Regions from separate parts of the Neobacillus sp. GCM10023253 genome, predicted to be linked through region 1. Evidence: riboswitches for the same ligand, from Rfam matches in the RefSeq annotation. Region 1 holds a riboswitch; each other region holds the start of a gene.
What was found. A riboswitch is a leader RNA that binds a small molecule or an ion and turns the genes downstream of it on or off. The one in region 1 is predicted to bind lysine.

Region 1 (2,204 bases):
AGCGATCTTGCAGCTTCCATTTGCCCGCGGTCGATCGATTGGACAGCCCCCCTGAAAATTTCTGCTATATACGCCCCAGTATGAATACTTAACGCAAGCGCGCCGGCTGTAAAGCTGTCAAGGGTTAGAAAATTCGCGATTCCATAATATAGGAACATAATTTGAACGATTAACGGAGTCCCGCGGATAAGCCCAATATAAATATCAGAAATCCAATTAAGAAATTTGATAGAAGAGATTTTAAAACTGGCAAAGATGATTCCAATGATTAATGCAAATAGCAGAGAAATAATTGTAATGGAAATCGTCATCCATGAGGCTTTCAAGAAGGCAACACCATGCTCACTGAGGATGCCGATAATATTTTGCCAAAAAGTCATGATTTCATTTCTACCTCCTTTGAAAAAACGTAAGCCCCAAGCATGGAGCTTACGTTATCCAATTTTCCTATTTTGCGTCTTAAAGATGTGCGGGTGCTTACTTTTCAAGTAAGTTTTCGTTGAACCATTTTTTGCTGATTTTTTCGTAAGTGCCATCCTTCTGCATGTCGTCAATGGCTTTGTTGATTTTATCAGCAAGCTCTTTGTTACCTTCTGCAACCGCAACACTAACGCGGTCCTCATTTAGCAGGTTGCCAATCGGCTTGATTTTTAAACCTTTTTCGTTTTTCGCATTCAAACCGACGATTTTATCAGTAATAACGGCATCTAAACGGCCAATTGCCAAGTCCTGAAGAGCGTTAACATCAGATGGATATCCTTTTACTTGATCGGATAGTTCAAGGGCCATATCTTTCCAAGTGCTTGCCTGGATGACGCCGATTGTTTTTCCCTTTAAATCATCTTTTGAAGTAATATTACTGTTGTTCTCAGCCACAAAGATTTGGGCGCCGGATAAATAATATGGGTTTGTGAAGTCTACTTGTTTATCACGTTCAGGTGTTGCTGTCATACTTCCGATAATTGCATCGTATTTTTTAGCTTTTAAACCTTGGATGATAGTTTCCCATTGATTAGTCACAGGATTTGCCTTTACACCAATTCTTTTGGCAATCTCATTACCAATTTCTACGTCAAAACCAGTTAATTTGTCATCCTTCTTAAAGTTTAATGGCGGATATTGCCCGCTCATCGCAAACGATAGTGTACCCTCTTTAATTAGGCCTAAATCTTCACCCTTTGCCTGGTCTGTTTTAGCTGTTTCTTTCGATCCGCACGCTGCTAGAATCAAAAGTAATGCAGAAACTACTAATATCATAAGTTTTCTCATGATGCTTCCCCCTTTTTAATATAAAAAGCACCGTCCATGTGACGGTGCCTGACACCCTCATTAAAAGCTTTGAATTAGATAGTTCTCCACAATTCTCGTGAGAATTGTGACAGTTCTGCCCCATTTCGAGTACAGCCCCAGCCCTCTGAAAACAGTGATTTCAGAGGCTTCGGCGATTTATCCTTTTTCCTATTTTCATAGATTTCACTGAATCTCCAATAGGATACTAATATAAATCGCGACCTCTACCTCATCTCAAAAGCTTAAAGATGAGGAATTAATATTCTTTTCGCAATAATTAGTATAAGTAAATATTTATACATAATCAAGTATAAATTTACTAGAATATTTCCCCATTTGAAAAGACTTGACGAAAATTTGTTAATTGGTATACATTTTTCTACAATACTAATCTTAAAAAAAAGGGGTCAGAATGATGCTGCAATGCCGTGAGGATGTATTGGCATTCACGAACCAACTCGTGAATATCGAAAGTATTGTGAATACAAAGGGTGAAAAAACAATTGCCCAATATTTATATAAATTTATTTCTGCTTTTCCTTATTTTTCAAAAAATCCTTCTCACATGACGATGTCTCAAACCATTCAGGATGAACATGAAAGATATAATGTATTGGCATTTGTCAAAGGTACAAAAGGGAATAGCCGCCGTACGGTCATTTTGATGGGACATATGGACACGGTTGGAATTGATGATTTTAATCACCTAAAAGAACATGCGTGTTTTCCGGATCAACTAATGGCTGCGTTAAAGAGGGAGGAGCTGCCTGCCTCGGCGAAGGAACATTTAGACTCGGGCGACTGGTTGTTTGGTAGAGGGGTACTCGATATGAAAAGTGGAGTAGCCAGCCACCTCTATCTATTAAAATACTATTCTGAGCATCCGGAAGAGCTTGATGGAAACATCGTCTTTT
Region 2 (2,204 bases), on a different contig from region 1:
AATATTTTTCAAAAACCTGAAGGATGAGAATGGCTCCTGTTGCACTTGGGACACTTCCGATTGCAAGATACTTCATGAGTTTAAAGTTAATTGTTTTCTGTCTCCAATGCTGAATGACTCCAAACAGTTTGGTAATGGAGTTGTATACTAGGTCCGTTCCCACCGCAATGGAAGGCTGAATTCCGACCATGATGAGCACTGGGGTTAACAATGCTGCCCCTCCAACCCCTGTTAAACCTACCAATAACCCAACTAATAATCCCATTAATGCAATTCCTATGCTCATGTTGGGGGCCTCCTTCTTTTGTGACTAATTCCGAGTAAATATATGTGAATTATAGAGTTTGGAGAGGGTTTTGTAAACACTTTTCTGAATTTATTAAAGAAATATTTTTGCAGTGAGGATAGAGGGGAAAAGCAGAAATTAAAAAAAGCAGGACAAATCGAACGGGAGCCCGCTCGATTTGTCCTGCTTTCGGGTATCACTCTAAATAACTTCCAGTTCGCTATTCTGCAATAGGACATTCTGAAGTGTTCTGGTTTCCTCTTCGTTTAAAGGAATTAACGGCAAGCGCAGACCGCCGACATTGATCCCTTTCATATTTAGGGATGCTTTTACAGGTGCTGGGCTTGGTGCTGCAAATAAAGCTTTCATAATTGGCAGTAATTCACGGTGTGCATCAGCGGCGCCTGCTAAATCCCCATTTTTAAAGCGTGACACCATATCCTGCATTTCATTCCCGATAATATGAGATGCAACGGAAATCACACCAACGCCGCCAATCGAAAGCACCGGCAAGGTCATTCCATCATCACCGCTGTATAAAGAAAAGTCATCATCAGTTTGTTTAATAATTTCGGCCATGTCATCCAAGTGGCCGCTAGCTTCCTTAACCGCTACAATATTAGGAATCTGAGAAAGGCGGATGACCGTTTCAGCAGATATATTGACGACACTGCGTCCTGGAATATTATAAAGCATTACCGGAAGAGAAGTAGATTCAGCAATCGCTTTAAAATGCTGATACATGCCTTCCTGGGATGGTTTATTATAGTATGGGGCTACGAGCATAATGCCGTCTACAGCGACTTCTTCTGCTAGCTTTGTTAGACTGATTGAGGCTCTTGTGTTGTTTGAGCCAGTCCCTGCAATAACGGGAACTCTCCCGTCCGCAACTTCAACCACAAATTTAAATAAAGCCACTTTTTCCTCAGTTGATAAGGTAGGGGACTCACCGGTTGTTCCACAAACAACCAACCCGTCAGTACCATTCGCTAATAAATAATTTACTAAATCTCTCGTCGCATTAAAATCAATTTCGCCATCCTGATCAAACGGAGTCACCATTGCTGTTAAAACTTGGCCAAAGTACATAAATTTCACCCTTTTAAAATTATTTTTAAAAAGAGGTAAGGCCAAACGCAAAAAGCAGCTGCGGGAAGGGCCCACTAGCTGCATCAGAAACGTTAATTTTACAAGTTCCCCTGCGTGAGATAGCCCTCCATATAGTTTCCTATATGACAATTCTGTATTTATTCAATAACAGAACCAGCTCCCGGAACAATGAGATCCTCAGAAGCTTCGGCAAATTCCCCTTTCCGCCACCGTCAACGGGTCCCATTACCCTTGGATGGTTTACTGATGGTCTTTGCGCCTCTATCCTCACTTCATAAGGTATGAAGTAAGAAGTATGTAATTAAAATTAATATAACAGAATATTCCTATTTGTTCAAGGGGTTTTTATAAAAAACACTAAAATCGTATATTTATTGATAGTTATATAGCATGGGGAGGGCAGCAGAGATTAACAGCCCTACGATTTTTTTTGAGTTTTTTCCCAATTATCCTTAAAATGGAGTTAATGTTGAAGAGGTGAATTATTGTGAAAATCGAAAATATTTTAATTGTCAGCCCCATGTATCAGGAGCTTCGGGCATACATCCAAAATGCGGGCGTCCAAAAGAATATCCGTTATATCCCGGAGGATGAAGCCACTCAGGAGAATTTGAAATGGGCGGATGCACTTGTATCTTTTAATCTCAAATCGGATTACGATTACAGTCATTTAAAATGGGTGCACTCGCTCGGTGCGGGAGTTGACCGCTTTTTATATAAAAAGACCTGGGACGATCGTGTACTTTTAACAAGGACAGTTTGTACGTTTGGTCAAAGAATCGGAGAGTATTGTTTAAGCTACATATTA
Region 3 (2,204 bases), on a different contig from region 1:
ATCGAGGCCTTTGATAACTCTAACATTCAAGGGACAGACCCGGTGTCAGCGATGATTGTTTTTACAGACGGCAAAGCAAACAAGCGGGAATATCGGAAATATAAAATTAAGTCTGTTGAAGGCCCGGATGATTATGAATCGATGAGAGAGGTAACGAGACGAAGATACTCGAGGGCTCTAAAGGAAGAGCTTCCGCTGCCTGATTTGATCATCATTGACGGTGGAAAGGGGCATGTAGAAGCTGTCCGCGATGTACTAGAAAATGAATTGGGGCTGGACATTCCTCTTGCTGGACTGGTCAAGGATGAGAAGCACCGCACATCACAGCTTATGTATGGGAATCCATTAGAAATTGTAGCGCTTGCCCGGAATAGCCAGGAATTTTATTTACTCCAGCGAATCCAGGATGAAGTTCACCGCTTTGCGATTACCTTCCACCGGCAGACACGCGGTAAAACTGCATTCCAATCCTTACTTGACGACATTCCTGGGATTGGCGAAAAACGCAAGAAGCAGCTATTAAAGGAATTTGGCTCCGTTAAGAAAATGAGAGAGGCAACCCTTGAGGAATTTAGAGGGATTGGCATCCCCAAAAATGTGGCAGAAGAATTAATAAAAAAACTTCAGTCACAATAATTGTCACTCTAGTATTACTATGCTATAATGAATAAAAATTTAATAGACTATCACTTTTATAAGTAAAGTGAAGGTAGAGGTGCGAGCTTCAAGAGTAAAGGCCCGGAGAAGGATGAGCTTCAACGATGGGCTTTGAAAGGGAATGTTCGCCGAAGTTGGGAAACACTCATTATTTTCCTTGCTGGTTCGTCATTGAAAAAATGCCGGATTGTCAAGACCGTTGTCTTGGAGCGCTATCTTTCATTGTCTACTAACGCGAAAATGTTAATTTTGTGTTTTCAAAGCAATGGGATATGCTCCCATTGCTTTTTATTTTTTTACAAGAATGACTGAGAGAAGGGGAAGACATGGGCTTAATAGTACAGAAATTTGGCGGAACCTCCGTTGGCAGCATTGAAAAAATTCTAAATGTCGCAGAATGTGTGCGGGGGGAAAAGGAATGTGGAAACCAAGTAGTGGTCGTTGTTTCGGCGATGGGAAAATCAACGGACCAGCTTGTTAATATGGCAAAGGAAATATCCGAGCAGCCGAATAAGCGGGAAATGGATATGCTGCTTTCAACAGGTGAGCAAGTAACGATCGCATTGCTTTCAATGGCCTTAAACCAAAAAGGTCTGGAGGCTGTTTCCTTTACAGGCTGGCAGGCTGGAATTATGACAGAGCCTGTTCACGGCAATGCAAGGATTTCGAAAATAAACACTGATGCTGTTCAAAACCAGCTTGATGCTGGAAAAGTCGTTATTGTGGCCGGATTCCAAGGGGTTACTGAAGTCGGGGAAATCACTACGCTCGGACGCGGGGGTTCTGATACAACTGCAGTTGCGTTGGCGGCTGCGCTAAATGCGGATAAATGTGATATTTATACCGATGTAACCGGGGTATTTACAACGGATCCCCGTTATGTCAAGAACGCTCGGAAATTATTATCAGTATCGTATGATGAAATGCTTGAACTGGCCAATCTGGGTGCGGGAGTTCTACATCCAAGAGCGGTCGAGTTTGCAAAAAATTATAATGTAAGGCTTGAGGTCCGCTCTAGCATGGAGAAGGTTGAAGGAACTGTAATTGAGGGGGAAGCAACGATGGAACAAAATTTAGTCGTACGCGGAGTCGCGTTTGAAGATGGAATTACACGGGTTACTGTTTTAGGGCTTAGAAATTCATTAACAAGCTTATCAACTATTTTTACGACATTGGCCAAAAATCACATTAACGTGGATATTATTATTCAAAGCACAACAGATGAGGGCGCAGCCAATCTCTCCTTTTCCATCCATACCGATGATTGGATCCCAACCTTAAATGTGCTCGAAAACAATAAAGAAACACTTGCCTATGACCAGCTTGATGCTGAGAATAAACTGGCAAAGGTATCAATTGTTGGTTCCGGAATGATTTCTAATCCTGGTGTGGCTGCGAAAATGTTTGAGGTTCTTGCGAACAGCAATATTCCAGTAAAGATGGTCAGCACCTCAGAAATCAAAGTATCAGCTGTAGTAGAAGAAAAAAATATGCTCAAAGCAGTAGAAGCCCTGCACGAAGCATTTGAACTTGGGCAAAATTAAATG
Region 4 (2,204 bases), on a different contig from region 1:
TTGATTTATATGGCAATAAGTTTAAGTCTTTGCCTTGTGCCACATAAGCTCTGCGGAAGCGATAATGACAAATCGCAATTCCTAACCACGCGATAAAGCCGGACATACCTGAAGCATTTAAAAGCCATACATAAACTGTACCATCGCCAAAAAGGGATGCCAGAAAAGCAAGTGTTCCGACTAATGCTGTTACAATTAAAGCATTAACTGGCACACCATTTTTGTTCAATTTACCAAGAAATTTTGGTGCTTTTCCTTGACGTGCCAAATCCCAAAGCATCCGAGTCGATGCATACATTCCTGAATTACCTGCTGATAAAACAGCTGTTAAAATGACTGCATTCATGACAGAAGCAGCAAATGCGATTCCGGCTTTTTGGAAAACAAGCGTAAATGGACTTACAGCAACATCTCCATTAGCAAGGTTTTCATTTGTATAAGGAATAATAAGACCGATAACAAGAATAGCTAACACATAGAATAAAAGAATTCGCCAAAAAACTTGCTTTACTGCACGTGGGATTGATTTTTCTGGGTTATCTGTTTCACCTGCTGCAACACCTAAAAGTTCAGTTCCTTGGAAGGAAAATCCAGCTGCCATAAAGATTCCAAGCATGGCCATGAATCCGCCATGGAATGGTGCATCTCCAACTGTAAAGTTTTTAAAGCCAATTGCTTCATTTCCCATAATTCCAAAAATCATTAACGTACCAGCAATGATAAAGATCACAACAGTTACAACTTTAATTAATGAGAACCAATATTCCGCCTCGCCAAATCCCTTAACAGAAAGATAATTTAACAAGAACATGATAACTAAAAAGATGCTGCTCCACAATAGTGAAGGAGAATCTGGAAACCAAAATTTCATAATCATTGTTACTGCAGAAAGTTCTGCTGCAATCGTAATGGCCCAGTTGTACCAATAGTTCCAGCCTAGGGCAAAACCAAGGGATGGATCCACGAATTTCGTAGCATAGGTACTAAAGCTTCCTGCTACCGGCATGTAGGCACCCATTTCAGCTAAACTTTGCATTAAGAAATAAACCATAATGCCAATAACAAGATATGAAAGAATCGCTCCGCCAGGTCCCGCGCTATGGATAGCACCGCCGCTGGCAAGAAATAATCCGGTCCCGATAGTTCCGCCAAGAGAAATCATTGTAAGATGGCGGGACTTTAAGCTCCGTCTTAATTCATTTTTATCATTTTTTGGACCCGTGGGCCTAGTGTATATTTCGTCTTTTCTTACCTGCGCTGTTTGCATGTTTATGACTCCTTTAAATTTTTTTATTGGAAGGAGTTTGGAATAAAAAATGCCCTCGAAGCAGATTCGACGGCATTTGTATATACCCCGCATCATACCTTCCGAAAGATAGCTCAACACGTAAAGCTGGTAAGTCTATACGTGACAGTTCTGTTCCTGTTCGGAGACAGCCCCAGCATGTTTCTCCAGAGAGAAAAACACACTTCGGCAGCTTTTCCTTTCAAACGGAGTCAAAAACATCTCTGCGTTTCGTCCATTTTACTAATAAAAACCGCGACCTCTACCTCATCGGTTTTGATGAGGATTTAATATTAAGAATGATATATTACTAGAGTATATACGTTTTAATAAATTTGTCAATATTATATATTGGAAACGAGGGATTAGGGGTTTTTGTAAGATGAATATTAATGTAATATGCTTTTATAATTATTCAACTTAATTTTCGGGTGCTATTTCCAGATAATTAATTGTTTTTTAAATATATTAATTAGTTTACATCCTAGCTATGAATCGTTATCATTTTTTTAAATAAATAGTGGAAAGACAGGAGAAATATTCATGCAGATGGTTGGAATTATTATCGGCTCTTTTATAATTGTAGCTGCATTCAATCTTTTCCTCATCCCTCACGAGGTTTTAAGTAGCGGGATGAGCGGTATTTCGATGATAATAGGAATGATTACCCCCATAAACACAGGAGTGGCTAATCTTTTGTTGAACCTTCCCCTTTTAATCATTGGCTATAAAATGCTGGGAAAAAGATTTATCTTTAATTCAATCTTTTCAGTGTTCGTTATTTCTTTAGGACTTTATTTAGTGCCAGTATTTCCTGTCGCGAAAGATACCATCCTCTCATCAATATTTGGCGGAGCTTTGACCGGCCTAGGGGTTGGAATCGTATTTCGAAGCTCGGGTTCAACGGGTGGATTTGATA

Region 2: linked by a shared signal. The riboswitch ahead of dapA (4-hydroxy-tetrahydrodipicolinate synthase) and the one ahead of ACFPA1_RS11965 (ABC transporter substrate-binding protein) in region 1 are both predicted to bind lysine.
Region 3: linked by a shared signal. The riboswitch ahead of ACFPA1_RS16825 (aspartate kinase) and the one ahead of ACFPA1_RS11965 (ABC transporter substrate-binding protein) in region 1 are both predicted to bind lysine.
Region 4: linked by a shared signal. The riboswitch ahead of ACFPA1_RS12925 (amino acid permease) and the one ahead of ACFPA1_RS11965 (ABC transporter substrate-binding protein) in region 1 are both predicted to bind lysine.

What each region holds. Positions count from the first base shown of each region.
Region 1 covers NZ_JBHSHV010000008.1:272,842-275,045, reverse strand. The annotation lists gene ACFPA1_RS11970 (amino acid ABC transporter permease) at 1-380, opposite strand, end outside; gene ACFPA1_RS11965 (ABC transporter substrate-binding protein) at 478-1,272, opposite strand; lysine riboswitch at 1,341-1,525, opposite strand; gene ACFPA1_RS11960 (M20/M25/M40 family metallo-hydrolase) at 1,706-2,204, shown strand, end outside.
Region 2 covers NZ_JBHSHV010000015.1:26,137-28,340, forward strand. The annotation lists gene ACFPA1_RS18745 (sulfite exporter TauE/SafE family protein) at 1-286, opposite strand, end outside; gene dapA (4-hydroxy-tetrahydrodipicolinate synthase) at 488-1,375, opposite strand; lysine riboswitch at 1,488-1,668, opposite strand; gene ACFPA1_RS18755 (D-2-hydroxyacid dehydrogenase) at 1,884-2,204, shown strand, end outside.
Region 3 covers NZ_JBHSHV010000012.1:539,502-541,705, reverse strand. The annotation lists gene uvrC (excinuclease ABC subunit UvrC) at 1-636, shown strand, start outside; lysine riboswitch at 703-880, shown strand; gene ACFPA1_RS16825 (aspartate kinase) at 984-2,201, shown strand.
Region 4 covers NZ_JBHSHV010000009.1:35,876-38,079, reverse strand. The annotation lists gene ACFPA1_RS12925 (amino acid permease) at 1-1,267, opposite strand, end outside; lysine riboswitch at 1,369-1,558, opposite strand; gene ACFPA1_RS12920 (YitT family protein) at 1,829-2,204, shown strand, end outside.